DNA from 3 places in the Scandinavium lactucae genome. Region 1 is predicted to be linked to each of the others. Evidence: predicted binding sites of a transcription regulator. Region 1 holds the regulator's gene; each other region holds the start of a gene.
What was found. The regulator sigma-54, encoded in region 1, starts transcription at its own class of promoters, with help from an activator protein. The targets are predictions, from matches to a motif close to GTTGGCACANNTTTCGCTNT.
Positions count from the first base shown of each region.

Region 2: SIK69_RS02100 (amino acid ABC transporter substrate-binding protein) is a predicted target of sigma-54. The motif match lies at 3,890-3,909, and genes of this name have one in related genera.
Region 3: glnA (glutamate--ammonia ligase) is a predicted target of sigma-54. The motif match lies at 3,725-3,744, and genes of this name have one in related genera.

Region 1 covers NZ_JAWXRD010000029.1:260,089-266,426, reverse strand. The annotation lists gene elbB (isoprenoid biosynthesis glyoxalase ElbB) at 1-197, shown strand, start outside; gene mtgA (monofunctional biosynthetic peptidoglycan transglycosylase) at 194-919, shown strand; gene npr (PTS phosphocarrier protein NPr) at 960-1,232, opposite strand; gene rapZ (RNase adapter RapZ) at 1,229-2,083, opposite strand; gene ptsN (PTS IIA-like nitrogen regulatory protein PtsN) at 2,117-2,608, opposite strand; gene hpf (ribosome hibernation promoting factor) at 2,666-2,953, opposite strand; gene rpoN (RNA polymerase factor sigma-54) at 2,976-4,418, opposite strand; gene lptB (LPS export ABC transporter ATP-binding protein) at 4,467-5,192, opposite strand; gene lptA (lipopolysaccharide ABC transporter substrate-binding protein LptA) at 5,199-5,759, opposite strand; gene lptC (LPS export ABC transporter periplasmic protein LptC) at 5,740-6,303, opposite strand; gene kdsC (3-deoxy-manno-octulosonate-8-phosphatase KdsC) at 6,300-6,338, opposite strand, start outside.
Region 2 covers NZ_JAWXRD010000002.1:5,269-11,606, reverse strand. The annotation lists gene SIK69_RS02120 (zinc ribbon-containing protein) at 1-342, shown strand, start outside; gene SIK69_RS02115 (amino acid ABC transporter ATP-binding protein) at 405-1,130, opposite strand; gene gltK (glutamate/aspartate ABC transporter permease GltK) at 1,130-1,804, opposite strand; gene SIK69_RS02105 (amino acid ABC transporter permease) at 1,804-2,544, opposite strand; gene SIK69_RS02100 (amino acid ABC transporter substrate-binding protein) at 2,699-3,610, opposite strand; gene lnt (apolipoprotein N-acyltransferase) at 3,962-5,500, opposite strand; gene corC (CNNM family magnesium/cobalt transport protein CorC) at 5,523-6,338, opposite strand, start outside.
Region 3 covers NZ_JAWXRD010000039.1:89,961-96,298, reverse strand. The annotation lists gene glnG (nitrogen regulation protein NR(I)) at 1-898, opposite strand, end outside; gene glnL (nitrogen regulation protein NR(II)) at 910-1,959, opposite strand; gene glnA (glutamate--ammonia ligase) at 2,226-3,635, opposite strand; gene typA (ribosome-dependent GTPase TypA) at 4,016-5,842, shown strand; gene SIK69_RS17560 (PKD domain-containing protein) at 5,918-6,338, opposite strand, start outside.

The DNA of each region.
Region 1 (6,338 bases):
TCGGGACCGATATCGATACCGCCGAAGTGCTGGAAGATATGGGGGCCGAGCATGTGCCCTGCCCGGTGGATGACATCGTGGTCGATGAAGACCATAAAGTGGTGACCACGCCTGCGTATATGCTGGCGCAGAATATTGCTGAAGCGGCGACTGGCATTGAAAAACTGGTGTCTCGCGTGCTGGTGCTTTGCGCATGAGTCAGCGTCGTTCACCAGTGGTCTGGCTAAAACGAATTTTGCTGCGGGTTGGGCTGGCGCTTGCCGTATTTTGGGGCGGCGGCATTGCACTATTCAGCGTGCTGCCGGTGCCTTTCTCTGCGGTGATGGTGGAGCGTCAGCTTGGCGCTCTCTTCAGCGGTGATTTCCATTATCTGGCGCATTCTGACTGGGTGAGTATGGATGAAATGACGCCGTGGATGGGGCTGGCGGTGATTGCCGCAGAGGATCAGAAATTCCCTGAACACTGGGGCTTTGATGTGTCGGCGATTGAAAAAGCGCTGGCTCATAACGAACGCAACGAACGCCGGATCCGCGGGGCGTCCACGCTGTCGCAGCAAACGGCGAAAAACCTGTTTCTGTGGGACGGTCGTAGCTGGCTGCGAAAAGGGCTGGAAGCGGGATTGACGGTGGGGATTGAAACCATCTGGAGTAAAAAACGCATTCTGACCGTTTACCTGAACATCGCCGAGTTTGGCGACGGGATTTTTGGCGTGGAAGCGGCGGCGCAGCACTATTTCCACAAACCGGCCAGCAAGCTGACGATGTCAGAAGCGGCGCTTTTGGCTGCGGTGTTGCCGAACCCGATTCGTTATCGCGCCGATGCGCCGTCCGGGTATGTCCGCAGTCGTCAGGCGTGGATCCTACGCCAGATGCGTCAGTTAGGTGGGGAAGGGTTTATGACGGGGAATCACTTGTATTAAGGGGAGCAGGCGGGTGCGCACAGCGCTACCCGCTTAAAGACTAATCTTCATCAAACCCGGCGTTAAACAGCGCTATTACCGCCGCCAGAGCTTCTTCTTCCTGTGGACCGCTGGCTTCGATTTCAATCTGTCGGCCTTTGGCGGAATCCAGCATCAGCAGCGCAATCACGCTGCTGGCCTCCGCTTCAGTGCCTTCGTCATTGCGCAGCCACACTTCAGCATCGTAATTCTGGACCAGTTCAAACAGCTTCATCGCCGGGCGGGCGTGCATCCCCAGCTTATTGGTGATTTCAACGGTGTGCTTTACGCTCATGTTTTACGTTTTTCCAGCGTCCGGTGACGAGACTGAACGTTTTTCCCGCGGGAGCGGAAATAGTCAGCCAGCTGTTCGGCAATATACACCGAACGATGTTTACCGCCGGTACAACCAATCGCGACCGTCAGATAGCTGCGATTGTTGGTTTCCAGCATAGGTAACCATAGCTCAAGATAGCTACGCGTCTGGTAGATAAAATTGTGAACTTCTGTGTGACGGTCGAGGAACGCAGCAACCGGTTTATCGAGGCCGGTCATCGGACGCAGCTTCGGATCCCAGTGCGGGTTCGGCAGGAAACGCACGTCAAAAACGTAATCGGCATCAATCGGGATCCCATGCTTAAAGCCAAAGGATTCGAACACCATCGTCAGCTCACGTTCACGCTTGCCGAGCAGGCGCGTACGCAGCATTTCAGCCAGTTCGTGCACCGACATTTCAGAAGTATCAACAATCAGGTCCGCACGAGAACGTAGCGGTTCAAGCAGATCGCTTTCCTGGTCGATAGCGCTTTCCAGCGACAGATTCTTACTGGAAAGAGGATGCAGACGGCGCGTATCGCTGTAACGACGGATCAGCGTATTGCGATCGGCGTCGAGGAACAATAGTTGCGGAGAGAAGCAGTCAGGCAGATTTTCCATTGCCTGCTCAAAAATCTCCGGCGATTCCGGCATGTTACGCACATCAATGCTGACCGCAGCCGAAATCTGCCGGTCAGCCAGGCTTTTCGCCAGTTCCGGCAGCAGCACCACCGGCAGGTTATCGACGCAATAAAAGCCCATATCTTCCAGCGCGCGCAGAGCCACAGACTTCCCTGAACCCGAGCGCCCGCTGACGATCATCAGTACCATCAGTCGTTTCTCCTTACGACAACCGACTTACCGTTAGGCATCTTCATCACCGCTATCGTCGCCGGTGATAATTTCATACAGCTCCTGATCGCTCTGCGCACCGCGTAGACGGCGGCAGATGGTTTTATCCGCCAGGCGTTTGGCGACCAGCGACAGCGTATGTAAATGCGTTTTGGTCTGGTCGGCTGGCACCAGTAGGGCGAACAGCAGGTCAACCGGCTGATTGTCTATTGCATCAAAGGCAATCGGGGTTTCGAGCTGCACGAATACGCCCACGGCGCGCGTGGTGTCCTCTTCCAGCTTGCCGTGAGGAATGGCAATACCGTTACCGATGCCGGTACTGCCCATCTTTTCACGGGTCAGGATCGCCTCAAAAACCACCTGTGGCGGGATGCTTAGCTGTTTGGCTGCCAGCTCGCTGATAATTTCCAGCGCACGTTTTTTACTCTGGCAGTGAACTGCACTGCGGGTACATTCCTGGTTAAGGACATTGCTCAGTTGCAGAGCGGAATCGTTGTTCATCATAATTTCACCTGCGTGTCGCCTGGCCCGAAGAGCCGGGTCAGGCGCACGGCCGGACAATTAGTGTTGTTTCAGTTTATCTTTATGTTTGGTCAGCTGTCTTGCCAGCTTATCGATAAGACCGTCTATTGCGGCATACATATCCTGCCCTTCCGCACTGGCATGAATTTCGCCCCCGTTAACATGCAGGGTGGCATCCGAGATATGAGTCACCTTTTCCACTTTTAACACAATATAGACCTGATTAATCCGTTCGAAAAACTGCTCGAGCTTGGCAAATTTGGTATTCACAAATTCACGCAGAGCGTCAGTGATTTCGACATTCTGTCCGGTGATATTGAGCTGCATAGTGTCTTCCTTATCGGTTGTGTCAGACCAGCTGTTTACGCTGGTTAGACGGCGGAATGGATAAAGACTCTCGGTACTTTGCAACGGTGCGGCGTGCCACCATGATACCCTGTTCGGACAGCATGGTGGTTAGCTTACTGTCACTCAGTGGTTTCGCGGGATTTTCCGCGGCAATTAACTTCTTCACCAGGGCACGAATCGCCGTCGACGAGGCTTCGCCACCGCCTTCAGTGTTCACGTGGCTGGAGAAGAAATACTTAAGCTCAAAAATGCCTCTTGGGCTGTGAAGATACTTTTGCGTTGTCACGCGCGAGATAGTCGATTCATGCATCTCAACGGCCTGGGCGATATCCGCCAGCACCATCGGCTTCATGAACTCTTCACCCTTTTCGAAAAACGCCTGCTGTTGTTCGACGATACAACGACTCACCCGGAGCAGCGTGTCATTGCGGCTTTCCAGGCTTTTGATCAGCCATTTCGCTTCCTGAAGATTACTGCGAATAAACTGGCTATCGGCATCGTTACGGGCGTTATTACACATCCCGGCGTAGTGCTGGTTGATTTGCAAACGCGGAATACTGTCGGAATTGAGTTCGACCATCCAGCGGCCGCTTACCTTGCGTACCAGCACGTCAGGAATGACGTATTCCGGTTCGCCGGTCTGGATAGACTGACCCGGACGCGGGTCCAGGGACTGTATCAGCGTCACCGCTTCTTTCAACACGTCTTCTTTCAGGCGTGTGACGCGCATCAGGCTGCGGAAATCGTGATTGGCCAGCAGAGAGAGATGATCGCTGATAATCGTTTTGGCTTCCGCCAGCCACGGTGTCTCTTTGCCGAACTGAGAAAGCTGGATCAGCAGGCAGTCGCGCAGATCTTTTGCCGCTACGCCAACAGGATCAAAGCGCTGGATACGTTTCAGAACCGCTTCAATTTCATCAAGATCGAGCTCTTCGTCGCCAATGCTTTCGAGGATCTCTTCCACTGAGGCGGTGAGATAGCCGGTGTCATCGACGGCGTTAACGATAGAGGTGGCAATGGCGCGATCGGTATCGGAGAACGGCGTCAGGCCAACCTGCCACATCAGATAGTCCTGAAGCGACTGGGTAGTTTCGCCCTGATAGATAGGCAGCTCGTCGTCCTGATAGTCAGTGCCTGTGCCAGACGGTGTGCCAGCGGTGTAAATTTCATCCCAGCTCGCGTCGAGCGGCAGCTCATCGGGCATCTCTTTCTGCTCGAGGGCATCGACGGTATCAAACGTCTCGTTGGCTTCGTTGTCAGGTTCTTCTTGTGAATCCACTTCCTCGTGAAGATCGGTTTGCTCAAGCAGGGGATTACTCTCCAGCGCTTGCTGAAGTTCCTGTTGCAGCTCGAGCGTTGAAAGCTGCAACAGGCGAATGGCCTGTTGCAGTTGCGGCGTCATGGCGAGCTGTTGACTGAGCCTTAATTGCAAACCTTGCTTCATAATCAGGGCAAATTTCTCCGGCCAGAAATGGTAATTATCTCTACCCTATCAGAGTCTGAAGTCTTCCCCAAGATACACACGCTTAACATGCTCGTCCTGAAGGATTTGTTCTGGCGTACCGTGAGCAATCAAATGCCCCTGGCTCACGATATAAGCGCGTTCACAGACCGCTAACGTTTCACGCACGTTATGGTCGGTAATCAGCACGCCAAGGCCGCTGTCGCGCAGATGCTCGATAATACGTTTGATGTCGATAACTGAAATGGGGTCAACGCCAGCAAAGGGTTCATCCAGTAGGATAAATTTAGGATTTGCTGCAAGCGCACGGGCGATTTCCACACGGCGACGTTCACCGCCGGAAAGCGCCTGGCCGAGGCTGTCGCGCAGATGCTCAATGTGGAACTCTTCCATCAGCTCGTTGGCGCGGTCGACACGCTGTTCGTTGCTGAGATCGTCCCGGATTTGCAGCACGGCCATCAGGTTATCAAACACGCTCAGGCGGCGGAAAATAGAGGCTTCCTGCGGCAGGTAGCCAATCCCGCGACGAGCGCGAGCGTGCAGCGGCAGCAGGCTGATATCGTCATCATCAATGATGATGTTACCCGCATCACGCGACACAATGCCGACGACCATATAGAAGGTGGTGGTTTTACCGGCCCCGTTCGGGCCCAGCAGACCGACGATTTCGCCGGAATTGACCGTCAGGCTAACGTCTTCTACGACCCGACGGCCCTTGTAGGCTTTCGCCAGATTCTTTGCAGTTAAAGTTGCCATAACGTCTTAGTTACTCTTTTTAGGCTGAGCCGGTGTGGTGGTTTTGCCGCTCTTATCCTGCAGCTGCGATGGCACCAGAACCGTGGTCACGCGCTTACCTTTTTCGCTAAACGCCTGCATTTTCTGCTCTTTCACCAGATAGGTGATTTTGTCACCTTTAATGTTGCTATCAACCTGTTCCAGGTAGGCATTGCCGGTCAGAACCACCAGATCGTTGGCGACTTCATAGTGCATCTTCGATGCATGGCCGTTTACCGGTTTGCCGTTATCCTGCATCTGGTAGAAGGTGGCCGGATTACCGTAGCCGTCCATCGTCTCTTTACCTTTAACGCCAGCCGGGCGGGTGACCACCACTTTGTCAGCATTAATTTTGATGGTGCCCTGCGTGACGATAACGTTGCCGGTGAACGTCGCGACGTTCCCCTGCATGTCGAGGGATTGCTGATCGGATTCAATGTGAATCGGCTGATCGGTATCGCCCGTCAACGCCAGCGCCGGGAGGCTGGCGGCCAGCAATGCGCTGGCAAGGGCAAGCTTAAAGCTGAATTTATTTGTTTTGAATTTCATAAGAGGTTCTCACCTTTTCAATCAGCTGAGCGTTTTTGCTGCGTAAGTTGCCGCGCATTTTGAGGCCGCTGGAATTAAATGTTGTACCGTACAACGTCACCAGATCGTCTGAACTTACGTCCTGAGTCACCAAATTGACAATGGCGTTATCCGTCGTGACTTTGCGAAGCTGAGAGTCTTCCGTCAGGGCGTTGATCTCAACGTGTCCGTAAAGATACAGCATACGGTCATTCGTCAGTTTGGCCTTATCGGCCTTAATAGACCACGTCGGGACTTTATTGACGTCGAAAGTGGTCAGGACAGGTCGGGTAAACCAGGTTATCGCCTGGTCAGAAAAATACTCGACGTGTTCAGCAATCAAATGATAGCTCAGCGCCCCTTCAGGGCTGTAGACCACGCTATCAGTATGTTCGCTTTTGTAAGTGGGTTCGTTATTGTTCGCAACCACCGGTGCAGGTGCGTCTTTATCTACTAAATTGAAGCCGATAAGCACCAGCGCCAGTAGCGAAAGCAGAATGATAACCCAACGTCTGGTTTTACTCATATCGATTGCCCTTTGGCTTCATCCAACTTGCCCTG
Region 2 (6,338 bases), on a different contig from region 1:
GTGGACGAGCTGACAAGAGCGGTGCGCCGTGACCTTGAGGAGTTCGCCATCAGCTATGGGGAAAGCCAGGACGAGCTAAAAGACAGCGTGTTTATGCGGGTGATAAAGGAAAGTATCTGGCAGGAACTGGCGGATATCACCGATAAAACGCAGCTCGAATGGCGAGAGGTGTTTCAGGACTTGAATCATCACGGCGTGTATCACAGCGGGGAAGTGGTGGGGCTGGGGAATCTGGTGTGCGAAAAATGCCATTTCCATCTGGCGGTCTATTCACCTGACGTGCTGCCATTGTGCCCGAAATGTGGCCATGACCAGTTTCAGCGTAAGGCGTTTGAACCGTAATCAAATACCACGGTGTTGTTGGCCCGGTCAGCGTCAGCGCCGCCGGGCAGTTAACCTTAAAATCAGTGCAGGATTTTCGCGAGGAAATCTTTCGCGCGGTCTGACTTCGGATTATTGAAGAAGTCGTCTTTGTCGGAATCTTCGACGATTTTGCCTTCATCCATAAAGATAACGCGGTTCGCCACTTTGCGGGCAAAGCCCATTTCGTGGGTGACCACCATCATCGTCATTCCTTCGTGCGCCAGCTCAACCATGACGTCTAACACTTCGTTGATCATTTCCGGATCGAGTGCCGAGGTCGGTTCGTCAAACAGCATTGCCACCGGATCCATACACAGCGCACGGGCGATCGCCACACGCTGCTGCTGACCGCCGGAAAGCTGGGCCGGGAACTTATCCGCATGGGCAGAAAGGCCGACACGTTCCAGCAGTTTCAGGCCTTTGGTTCGCGCGGCGGTTTTATCGCGCTTGAGCACTTTGACCTGTGCCAGCGTCAGGTTTTCAATAATCGACAGATGCGGGAACAGCTCAAAATGCTGGAACACCATGCCGACGTTCGAACGCAGTTTGGCGAGATCCGTCTTCTTATTATTCACCTGAGTGCCGTTGACCAGAATTTCACCTTTCTGCACCGGTTCCAGGCCATTAACGGTTTTGATAAGCGTGGATTTACCGGAACCCGATGGGCCGCAAACCACCACGACTTCGCCTTTTTTCACTTCCGTGGAGCAGTCGGTGAGCACCTGAAAGTGACCATACCATTTCGAAACATTTTTCAGGGAAATCATTACACGGTCCTTTTCTTCAAATAGGTGACCAACAGCGAGGCGCTTAAACTGATAACAAAGTAGACGGCTCCTGCGAACAGGATCATCTCAACCTGGGTTCCGTCACGCTCACCGATGGTCGATGCGGTACGGAAGAAATCGGCGAGGCTCAGAACGTACACCAGCGAGGTATCCTGGAACAGGACAATCCCCTGGGTCAGCAGCAGCGGCACCATTGCCCGGAACGCCTGCGGCAAAATGATCAGTTTCATCGATTGCCAGTGGGTCATCCCCAACGCCAGTGCGGCATTACCTTGCCCACGCGAAACGCTCTGAATACCTGCGCGGATAATTTCAGAATAATAGGCGGCCTCGAACATTGAGAATGCCACCATCGCGGAAATCAGACGGATATCGGCCTTCGGCGACAGCCCGAGTACCTGCTGTAAAAAGCCCGGCACAATCAGGTAGAACCATAGCAGCACCATCACCAGTGGAATGGAACGGAACACGTTCACGTAGGCCGTGGCAAACCACGCCAGCGGCTTGAACGTTGACAGGCGCATCACCGCCAACAGCGTGCCCCAGACAATCCCGATGATGATCGCGGTAACGGTGATTTTCAGGGTAATGACCAGACCTGCCAGCAGGTAGGGCATCGAAGGAACGATGGAACTCCAGTCAAACTCGTACATTATTTGCCTCCCATATTGCCCGGCAGGCGAACCTTACGTTCAACCAGATTCATCACCAGCATAATAATCGCGTTAATCAGGACATAGGCCAGAGTGATGGCAGTGAAGGATTCCCAGGCATGCGCCGAGTAGTCCAGCAGTTTCCCGGCCTGCGCCGCCATATCCACCAGACCGATAGTCGAGGCGATGGCTGAGTTTTTCACCAGGTTCATCATTTCGGAGGTCATTGGCGGCACGATCACGCGGTACGCATTTGGCAGCAGCACATATCGATAGGTTTGTGGCAGCGTCAGGCCCATTGCCAGCCCGGCGTTTTTCTGTCCGCGCGGCAGCGACTGAATCGCGGCGCGCACCTGCTCGCAGACGCGGGCAGCGGTAAACAGGCCCAGACACATCATTGAAGAGACAAAAAATTGAATGTTGGGATCAAGTTCAGACTTAAACCACATGCCGAGGTTTTCCGGCAGTAGCTCCGGGATAACCAAATACCAGGTAAAGAACTGAACGATCAGCGGAACGTTGCGGAACAGTTCAACGTACAGCGTCCCGATTCCGGAGAGGATTCGGTTGGGTACGGTACGCAGAATGCCGAACAGCGAGCCGACGAGGAAAGCGATAATCCAGGCCGTGACAGACAGCGCCACGGTGACCTGAAATCCGCTCCACAACCAGCCAAGATAGGTGGTGTTGCCGAACGGGGCTTGTTGCAGAAAAATACCCCAGTTCCAGTCGATTGACATAAATGGACTCCGAAAAAAAAGGGTAGCAGCGCTACCCTCGAAGATTGGTGAGAAGCTCTTTTCGCGCTGAATGGGGAACGACCACTCCGCGTATAGTCTGTCCATGCTTCCCGACAATCGAGAGGGCAGGCGGACCCGCCCATCGTTGTTTTAATTAGTTAAGTGCTTTGTCATTCGGTTCTTTGAACAGGGTCTTCATGTCGTCAGACAGTTCGAAGTTCATGTTCAGATTCTTCGGTGGGATTGGGTTCTTGAACCATTTTTCGAACCACTTCGCTGCTTCACCGGAGGTCTGCGCCTGGGCAATGGTGTCATCCATCAGCTTCTTGAACTGCGGATCGTCTTTACGCAGCATACAGCCGTACGCTTCTTTAGACTGCGGCGTGCCGAGGATTTCCCAGTTGTCAGGTTTCTTCGCTTTCGCACGTTCGCCTGCCAACAACGCATCATCCATCATGAACGCCACCGCGCGGCCGCTTTCCAGAGTACGGAAGGAGTCGCCGTGGTCTTTAGCACTGATGATGCGCATGTCCATTTTCTTGTCATCGTTCAGTTTGTGCAGCAGCACTTCAGAGGTGGTACCGGAGGTTACGACCACCGCTTTGCCTTTCAGATCGGCGAAGTCTTTGATTGGGCCGCCTTTCTTGACCAGCAGACGGGTGCCGACCACAAAGATGGTGTCAGAGAACGCAGCCTGTTTCTGACGCTCAAGGTTATTGGTGGTCGAACCACACTCGAAGTCAAAGGTGCCGTTCTGCAACAGTGGGATACGGTTTTGGGAGGTAATCGGGATCAGCTTCACCTGCAGGTCAGGTTTGTTGAGCTTCTTCTTAATAGCATCAACGATAGCGTTGGAATAGTCCTGTGAGTAGCCGACCACTTTCTGCTGGTTGTCGTAGTATGAGAACGGTACAGATGATTCACGATGGCCGACCACAATCACGCCATTTTTGGCGATTTTGTCCAGCGTGCTTTTGCCTGCTGCTGGCGCTGCATCATCGGCATGTGCTAGCCCGGCAGACATTCCCATCACCAGCATTGCTGCGGCCAGTTTACGTAATTGCATATCCAACTCCTTCCTTATCGTGGCGTCAGTGACGCGCAGATACCCATGTGAGTGTTGTGTTGTTATAGCCTGCCACTTGTGTGTGCAGTGTTAAGCCAGTTTGTTAACATTTAGTTTGGCTTAATGTAAAGATTTTGCTGCGATATTGTTTGTTTTTGCGATGTGCGCCGCACCGTTTTAAGGCAAAAATGCTCCATTGCACCGAAAGGGTGCTACCGCTGAGCGTTATTGGTGCGACTGGGTTGCACTAAGGCAAATCACGCAGTTCTCTGAATTAACAAAGCAATTGGCGTGCCAGAAATGAGGGAGAGATACCCTCTCCGTGAAGGAGAGGGCAGGGTGAGGGGAAAACTAGCGACGACGCTGACGAAGGCTCATCACCAGAGCGCCAAAACCGAACAGCGCGGTGAGGATCCACAGTGGCCAGTTGCCGAAACGCGCATAAGGCGTCAGACCGGAGGTTGGCGTTACCGTGGTGGTCAGCACCTCGCGGGTAAATTGCGGGATCATCGCCTGCACGTCGCCGTGCGGATTAATCACGGCGGTAATCCCATTGTTGGTGCTACGCAGCAGCGGGCGTGCCAGTTCCAGAGCACGCATCCGCGCCATCTGGAAGTGCTGCCACGGGCCAATCGATTTACCGAACCACGCATCGTTAGAGATGGTCAGCAGGAAATCGGTGTCCGGGCGAAAATTATCACGCACCTGCTCGCCGAGAATAACCTCGTAGCAAATCGCTGGGGTCAGTTTCAGACCATGTGCTGAGAGCTGAGGCTGGACGTACGGCCCACGGCTAAACGACGACATCGGCAGGTCAAAGAACGGTGCCAGCGGACGCAAAATCGACTCCAGCGGCACAAACTCACCAAACGGCACCAGATGGTTCTTGTTGTATCGATCGGTAGAGTGGTAGCTGTACGGGTTATCTTTGCCGAGCGTAATGATGGTGTTATAGGTGTCGTAACGGTTTTTGGCGTTAAGACGCGAATCGACTACCCCGGTTATTAACGAGCTGTTTTTGGCGCGCAGCATATCGTCCATCATGCTGAGCAGGCGCTGCTGATTGATTTCGAGATCCGGAATGGCGGATTCTGGCCAAATGATGAGCTGTGATTTGCCCATCACTTTCTCGGTCGCATTGAGATAAATCTGCAGCGTGTTAATCAGCTCTTTTTCATCCCACTTCAGCGACTGAGGAATATTGCCCTGTACCAGCGACACCTCAGTGGTGCGGTCGGGTAGCAACTGATACCACTGGATATAGCGCAGCGGGAAAGGCAGGGCGAAAAGCACCACCGCCACGACCAGCGGACGCCAGTTGCGGGTCATTAACGCCAGCGCCAGCAGGCCGCTAACCATCATCAGCAGGAAGTTAATGGTCTCCACGCCCATCACCGGCGCGAGGCCTTTCAGCGGGCCGTCAATCTGGCTGTAGCCGAACTGCAACCACGGAAAACCGGTCAACACCCAGCCGCGCAGGAACTCGGTGATTTGCCACACTGCGGGTGCTGCAATCGCCACGCGGATCCAGGTCGCTTTCGGCCATAGTCGCGAGAGCACCCCGGCGAACAACCCGGTATACAGCGACAGATATGCCGCGAGCAATACCACCAGGAAAACGTTCACCGGGCCTGGCATACCGCCAAACTGCGCGATGCTGACGTACACCCAGTTGATGCCCGAACCAAACAGGCCCAGACCCCAGAAGTAACCAATCCAGGCGCTTTGCAGCGGACGACGGTTGAGGGTTAATCCTTGCAGCCCTATCAGCGACACCATCGCCGCAGGCCAGAAATCATAAGGTGAAAAAGCCAGCGTTCCGCAGGCACCAAAGAGTAGCGCCAGCAGCAGGCGAATGCGCTGGCGTTCAATCAGAGAGGCAAATGCCATTTAGCGTTGTCGTCCCGTAAAATTAGTCTTCCAGATTGGGCTGTGGCGCATCTTCCGGAAGTTTGACGTGTACCTGGATGATACGTCTGCTGTCAGCCATCGCAACTTTGAACTGGTAACCATCAATGGCAATGGATTCACCGCGTGCAGGCAGGTGCCCGAACGCCTGCATCACCAGGCCGCCGATAGTATCAACTTCGTCGTCGCTAAAGTGCGTGCCGTAGGCTTCGTTGAAATCTTCAATCGAGGCGAGGGCGCGAACGGTCCAGGTGTGACGGCTCAGTTGACGGAAATCGATGTCGTCTTCTTCATCGTATTCGTCTTCAATTTCGCCGACGATAAGTTCGAGGATGTCTTCGATGGTCACCAGACCCGAGACGCCGCCAAATTCGTCAATCACAATCGCCATGTGGTAGCGCTGAGAGCGGAACTCTTTCAGCATACGGTCAACCCGCTTGCTTTCCGGCACCACCACCGCCTGGCGTAACACTTTATCCATGCTGAAAGCCTCAGAATCGCTGCGCATAAACGGCAGCAGATCCTTGGCCATCAGAATCCCTTCGATGTGATCTTTGTCTTCGCTGATCACCGGAAAACGCGAGTGGGCGGACTCGATAATGACATCGAGACATTCGTCCAGGCTCTGGCTGCGTTTCAGGGTAATCATTTGAGAACGGGGGATCATGATGTCGCGGACGCGTTGGTCTGCAATATCCATAACCCCTTCGAGCATGTCGCGCGTATCTTCGTCGATAAGGTCGTTTTGCCCGGAATCACGGATCAGCGCCAGCAGTTCATCGCGGTTTTTAGGTTCGCCGTGGAACAGTTGGCTCAGTAA
Region 3 (6,338 bases), on a different contig from region 1:
GGTGGAATAAATCCTCACGGAATTTGCCTTCCTGCACGCGCAGTTCAAGGTTCTGGTGGGTCGCCGCAATGATTCGGACATCCACTTTCACTGGCGCATAGCCGCCCACGCGATAAAACTGGCCATCGGCCAGCACACGCAGCAAACGTGTTTGCACATCCAACGGCATATCGCCGATTTCATCAAGGAACAGCGTCCCGCCGTCGGCCTGCTCAAAGCGCCCCTGACGAATGGTATTCGCCCCGGTGAACGCGCCTTTTTCATGGCCAAACAGCTCGGATTCAATCAGGTCTTTAGGAATAGCGGCCATATTCAGCGCAATAAACGGCGCTTTGGCGCGTGGACTGTGACGATGCAACGCATGAGCGACCAGCTCTTTACCCGTTCCGGATTCCCCGTTGATCAGCACGCTTATTGATGAACGCGACAAACGACCGATGATGCGGAACACGTCCTGCATCGCCGGGGCTTCGCCGATAATATCCGTCGTTGGGCCAAAAACCGGCGCGTTACGCGGCTGCTGCTGTTCCTGATAATGGCTGATGGCGCGCTCGACCAGCGCTACCGCTTCATCAATATCAAACGGCTTAGGCAGATAATCAAAAGCGCCCTGTTGATACGCGCTGACGGCGGCATCCAAATCGGAATGGGCCGTCATTATGATGACCGGCAGCATCGGATGGCGTTGTTTAATTTGTTTCAGCAGTGCCAGTCCGTCCATGCCCGGCATACGGATATCAGACAGCAGCACGTCAGGCGTTTTGCTGGCCAGCGCATCAAGTACTTCGCTACCGCTTTCAAAGGTGGTACAGGTCAATCCTGCGCCCGTGAGTGCACGTTCAAGCACCCAACGGATGGAACTATCGTCATCAACGATCCAGGCTATCCCGCGTTGCATAAAATGCACCTCTATTTCCGAATGGGCAGATAAACCGAGAATTCGGTATGGCCCGGCCAACTGGTGAACTCAATTTTACCGGAGTGTTGATCGATCAGATTGCGGGCGATGGACAAGCCCAGCCCGGTGCCGCCTTCGCGTCCACTCACCATCGGATAGAACAACGTATCCTGCAGATGTGAGGGAATCCCTGGCCCGTTGTCTTCCACATCAATGCGGGCCGCCAGACGGTAACGTACGCCGTGCAGCGTCAGCTGGAATGCGGTGCGGGTCCGCAGCACGATTTCGCCGCCTTCCGGGCCTAACGCCTGGAGCGCATTGCGCACGATATTTAATAAAACCTGCTCTATCTGGTCGGGATCGTGCGGCAATTCTGGCAGACTTGGATCGTAATCGCGTGTCAGACGTACGTTCTCCGGCAGCTCCATCGACACCAGTTTCACCACCCGTTCCGCCACTTTATGAATACTTTCTGTGACGTGCATGCCCGGTTGCTGTGGGCCGAGTAAACGGTCCACCAGGTTGCGCAGACGATCGGCCTGCTCAATGATGACTTTGGTGTATTCTGTCAGCGACGGGTCGGGCAGCGCTTTGCTCAAGAGCTGTGCCGCGCCGCGCAGGCCGCCGAGCGGGTTTTTGATTTCATGCGCCAGACCGCGCACCAGATCACGCGCCGCCACCTGCTGGGCGTGTTGCAACTGCTCCTGGCTGAGGCGACGCTGGTTATCCATCGGTGCCATCTCCAGCAGAATCAGGCCATCAGGCAGCCGCTGGGCGGTTAACGAAAGAATATGTGAGCGACCATCAATCACCAGCGTCACTTCGTTGTCAGTGAAGCCCTGACCCGCCTGCAGGCTTTCATGCATCAGGCCGATGTTCAGGGAAAAATAACTCAACAGTTCCGGCAGCGGTGTACCGAATAATTTACGCGAACTCTGAGCGAGCAGCTGCTGTGCTGCCGGGTTGGCGTAATGCACTGCCAGCTCGTCATCGACCAGTAAGATACTGTTGATTAAAGAATTGAGGATCTGCCCTGCATCGGGCAGCACGCCTGTTGCCATCCAGCAGTCTCCTGAAAAGGTGTGCACCAATTTAGTGCATTATAGCGGTTTTTGGTCGCTAAGCGTCTGAACTCAGTGAGTTGGTGGAGAAAAAAGCCCATCCGAAGATGGGCCAAAAGTTCCACGGCAACAAAATCCTCTACGTCTTTCTTACCGCAGCGGTGTTGGCTGCCTTTGCTCACCCCAGTCACATAGTTATCTATGCTCCTGGGATTCGCTCAGTTGCTGCCTTGCTGCGGCAAGAAATCCGCTGAGTATTATTTTTCTTAAACGCTGTAGTACAGCTCGAATTCAACCGGATGCGGAGTCATGCGAACGCGGTCATTTTCTTCAATGCGCAGCGCGATGTAAGCATCGATAGCTTCGTCAGTGAACACGCCACCCGCAGTCAGGAACTCGCGGTCTTCGTTCAGGCAGTTCAGTGCTTCTTCCAGAGAACCAGCAACCTGTGGGATCTCTTTCGCTTCTTCCGGCGGCAGGTCATACAGGTTTTTGTCCATTGCTTCGCCTGGGTGGATCTTGTTCTTAATACCATCCAGACCTGCCATCAGCAGTGCTGCGAAGCACAGGTATGGGTTAGCCGCTGGGTCCGGGAAGCGCACTTCGATACGACGTGCTTTCGGGGACGCAACCACTGGGATACGGATAGAGGCAGAACGGTTACGGGCAGAGTAAGCCAGCATAACCGGTGCTTCATAACCCGGGACCAGACGCTTGTAGGAGTTGGTGGTTGGGTTTGCCAGGGCGTTGATGGCTTTCGCGTGTTTGATGACGCCGCCGATGTAGTACAGCGCCTGCTCGGACAGACCTGCATATTTGTCGCCAGAGAAGGTGTTAGTTCCGTTCTTAACCAGAGACATGTGGCAGTGCATACCGGAACCGTTATCACCGAACATTGGTTTTGGCATGAAGGTCGCGGTTTTACCGAAACGGTGTGCCACGTTGTGCACAACGTATTTGTAGATCTGAATTTCGTCCGCTTTTTTGGTCATGGTGTTGAAGCGTGTAGCCACTTCGTTCTGACCCGCAGTCGCCACTTCGTGGTGGTGAGCTTCAACAACCAGGCCCATCTCTTCCATCACCAGACACATGGTGGAACGCAGATCCTGTGAAGAATCTACCGGTGGAACCGGGAAGTAACCGCCTTTCACTGCTGGACGGTGACCTTTGTTACCGCCTTCGTATTTGGTCGCGGTGTTCCATGCGCCTTCGATATCGTCGATAGCAACGTGTGAGCCGGAGATGGAGCTACCGAAGCGCACGTCGTCGAACAGGAAGAATTCTGGTTCTGGTCCGAACAGGACGGTGTCGGCGATGCCAGTGGAGCGCAGGTATTCTTCAGCACGCTTCGCGATAGAACGCGGGTCACGGTCGTAGCCCTGCATGGTGCCTGGCTCAAGAATATCACAACGAATAATCAGGGTAGATTCTTCGAAGAACGGGTCAATGACAGCAGTGGTTGGGTCTGGCATCAGAACCATGTCGGATTCGTTAATGCCTTTCCAGCCACCAATCGAGGAGCCATCAAACATTTTGCCTTCTTCGAAGAAGTCAGCATTCACCTGGTGAGCAGGGATAGTGACGTGCTGTTCTTTACCTTTAGTATCGGTGAAGCGCAGATCAACAAACTTCACTTCATGCTCGTTCAGCATCGTCAAAACGTGTTCAGCGGACATACTTAAACTCTCCCGGATTTGTCATTGTCGTCGTGGTAACGAACTATTCTTGGCACTACGTTATGTGGCGTTGTTGCCTTGAAAAAGATAAAGCGAAATCTGTGCCAACTTTTAAATGCCCCCCAAAAGGCGTTATGATGCGCACCATAGTGCAAAAGGGCTGCACCATGATGGATATCTTGCACCAAAATAGTGCTCATGTGTGAAATGCGGGCACTGTTTTGGTGCAATTTGTGTAATTAGGCCCTTTTTACTCTTCGTGAAAGCGATCACAGGCCAACTCTGCGATACTTGTTTGCAGAGGATGTTTGTGATCCTGTTTTGTAGTGCGATTAATCCGTGTACAATAACGCGCTATTTCTAATGCCTGAGGCAAAGTTGTGATCGAAAATCTGCGTAACATCGCCATCATCGCGCACGTTGACCATGGTAAAACTACCCTGGTCGATAAGCTGCTGCAGCAATCTGGTACTTTCAGTAACGAACGTGCTGAAGCCACCGAACGCGTGATGGACTCCAATGACTTGGAGAAAGAGCGTGGGATTACCATCCTCGCTAAAAACACCGCTATCAAATGGAATGACTACCGTATCAACATCGTTGATACCCCAGGCCACGCCGACTTCGGTGGTGAAGTTGAACGTGTAATGTCCATGGTAGACTCCGTGCTGCTGGTCGTTGACGCAATGGATGGCCCAATGCCGCAGACGCGCTTCGTAACCAAGAAGGCATTTGCCCATGGTTTGCGTCCGATCGTGGTTATCAACAAAGTTGACCGTCCTGGCGCGCGTCCTGACTGGGTTGTGGATCAGGTCTTTGACCTGTTCGTTAACCTCGATGCGACTGACGAGCAGCTCGACTTCCCAATCATCTATGCATCTGCACTGATGGGGATTGCCGGTAACGATCACACCGATATGGCGGAAGACATGACTCCGCTGTACCAGGCGATTGTTGACCACGTTAAAGCACCAAGCGTTGACCTTGATGGTCCGTTCCAGATGCAAATCTCCCAGCTCGATTACAACAACTACGTTGGTGTTATCGGTATTGGTCGCATCAAGCGCGGTAAAGTGAAGCCTAACCAGCAAATCACCATCATCGACAGCGAAGGTAAAACCCGTAACGGTAAAGTCGGTAAAGTCCTGACCCACCTCGGCCTGGAGCGTATTGAATCCACCGAAGCGGAAGCGGGCGATATCATCGCTATCACCGGTCTGGGCGAGCTGAATATCTCCGACACCCTCTGCGATGTGCAGGCGGTTGAAGCGTTGCCAGCGCTGTCCGTTGATGAACCAACCGTTACCATGTTCTTCAACGTCAACACCTCTCCGTTCTGTGGTAAAGAAGGTAAGTACGTGACTTCACGTCAGATCCTCGACCGCCTGAACAAAGAGCTGGTGCACAACGTGGCACTGCGCGTTGAAGAAACTGAAGATGCGGATGCATTCCGTGTTTCCGGTCGTGGTGAACTGCACCTGTCCGTTCTTATCGAAAACATGCGTCGTGAAGGCTTCGAACTGGCTGTGTCCCGTCCGAAAGTTATCAACCGTATGATCGATGGTCGTATGCAAGAGCCGTTCGAGAACGTGACTCTGGATATCGAAGAACAGCACCAGGGCGCGGTCATGCAGGCTATGGGCGAGCGTAAGGGCGATGTCAAAGACATGATCCCTGATGGCAAAGGCCGTATTCGTCTGGATTACCTGATCCCGGCACGTGGCCTGATCGGCTTCCGTACCGAGTTCATGACCATGACTTCCGGTACCGGTCTGCTGTACTCCACCTTCAGCCACTACGACGACGTTAAGCCAGGCGAAATCGGCCAGCGTAACAACGGCGTACTGATCTCCAACGGTCAGGGTAAAGCGGTTGCGTTTGCACTGTTCAGCCTGCAGGACCGCGGTAAGCTGTTCCTGGGTCACGGTGCAGAAGTTTACGAAGGCCAGATCATCGGTATTCACAGCCGTTCTAACGACCTGACTGTGAACTGCCTGACCGGTAAGAAACTGACCAACATGCGTGCGTCTGGTACAGACGAAGCAACGGTTCTGGTTCCGCCGATCAAAATGACGCTGGAACAGGCTCTTGAGTTCATCGATGACGACGAACTGGTAGAAGTTACTCCTACTTCTGTCCGTATTCGTAAACGTCACCTGACCGAGAACGACCGTAAACGTGCTGGCCGTGGGCCAAAAGACGCGTAATTAACGTCTTCTGCATGTAAAAAAGCCGCTGAATTTCAGCGGCTTTTTTTATGGCTTACGTCTGGTCATCAACGCTTAGCGTTTATCCCATGCGTCCTGCCAGTTGCTACCGGTTGCCGGCGCGTATGCCCAGGCTGCACCTGCACACCATCCTGAGTACGGGAACGGTTTACACTGATAGATGCTACCATCCGCGGCCAGGACTTTGGTTCCGTCGGTGTAGCTGGCAAGGCCATCAGGGTACACATAGTCATAATCTCCGGCTGGTGCTGGGGTCGGATCAGGCTGCGCCGCGGCGTGAACCTGCAACGTAACTTCACCATTCGCACTCAGACCGCTCTGATCGGTGACTTTCACCTGCAGCGCATAGCTGGCTTCTTTCGCATCCGCGGGTTCGATAATGGTCAGCGTATTGGTATCCTGACCGCTTACCTGGCCAACACCTGCCGGTAGCGTCCAGTGCCACTTCAACTGCTGAGCGGTGCTGTCCGGGTCG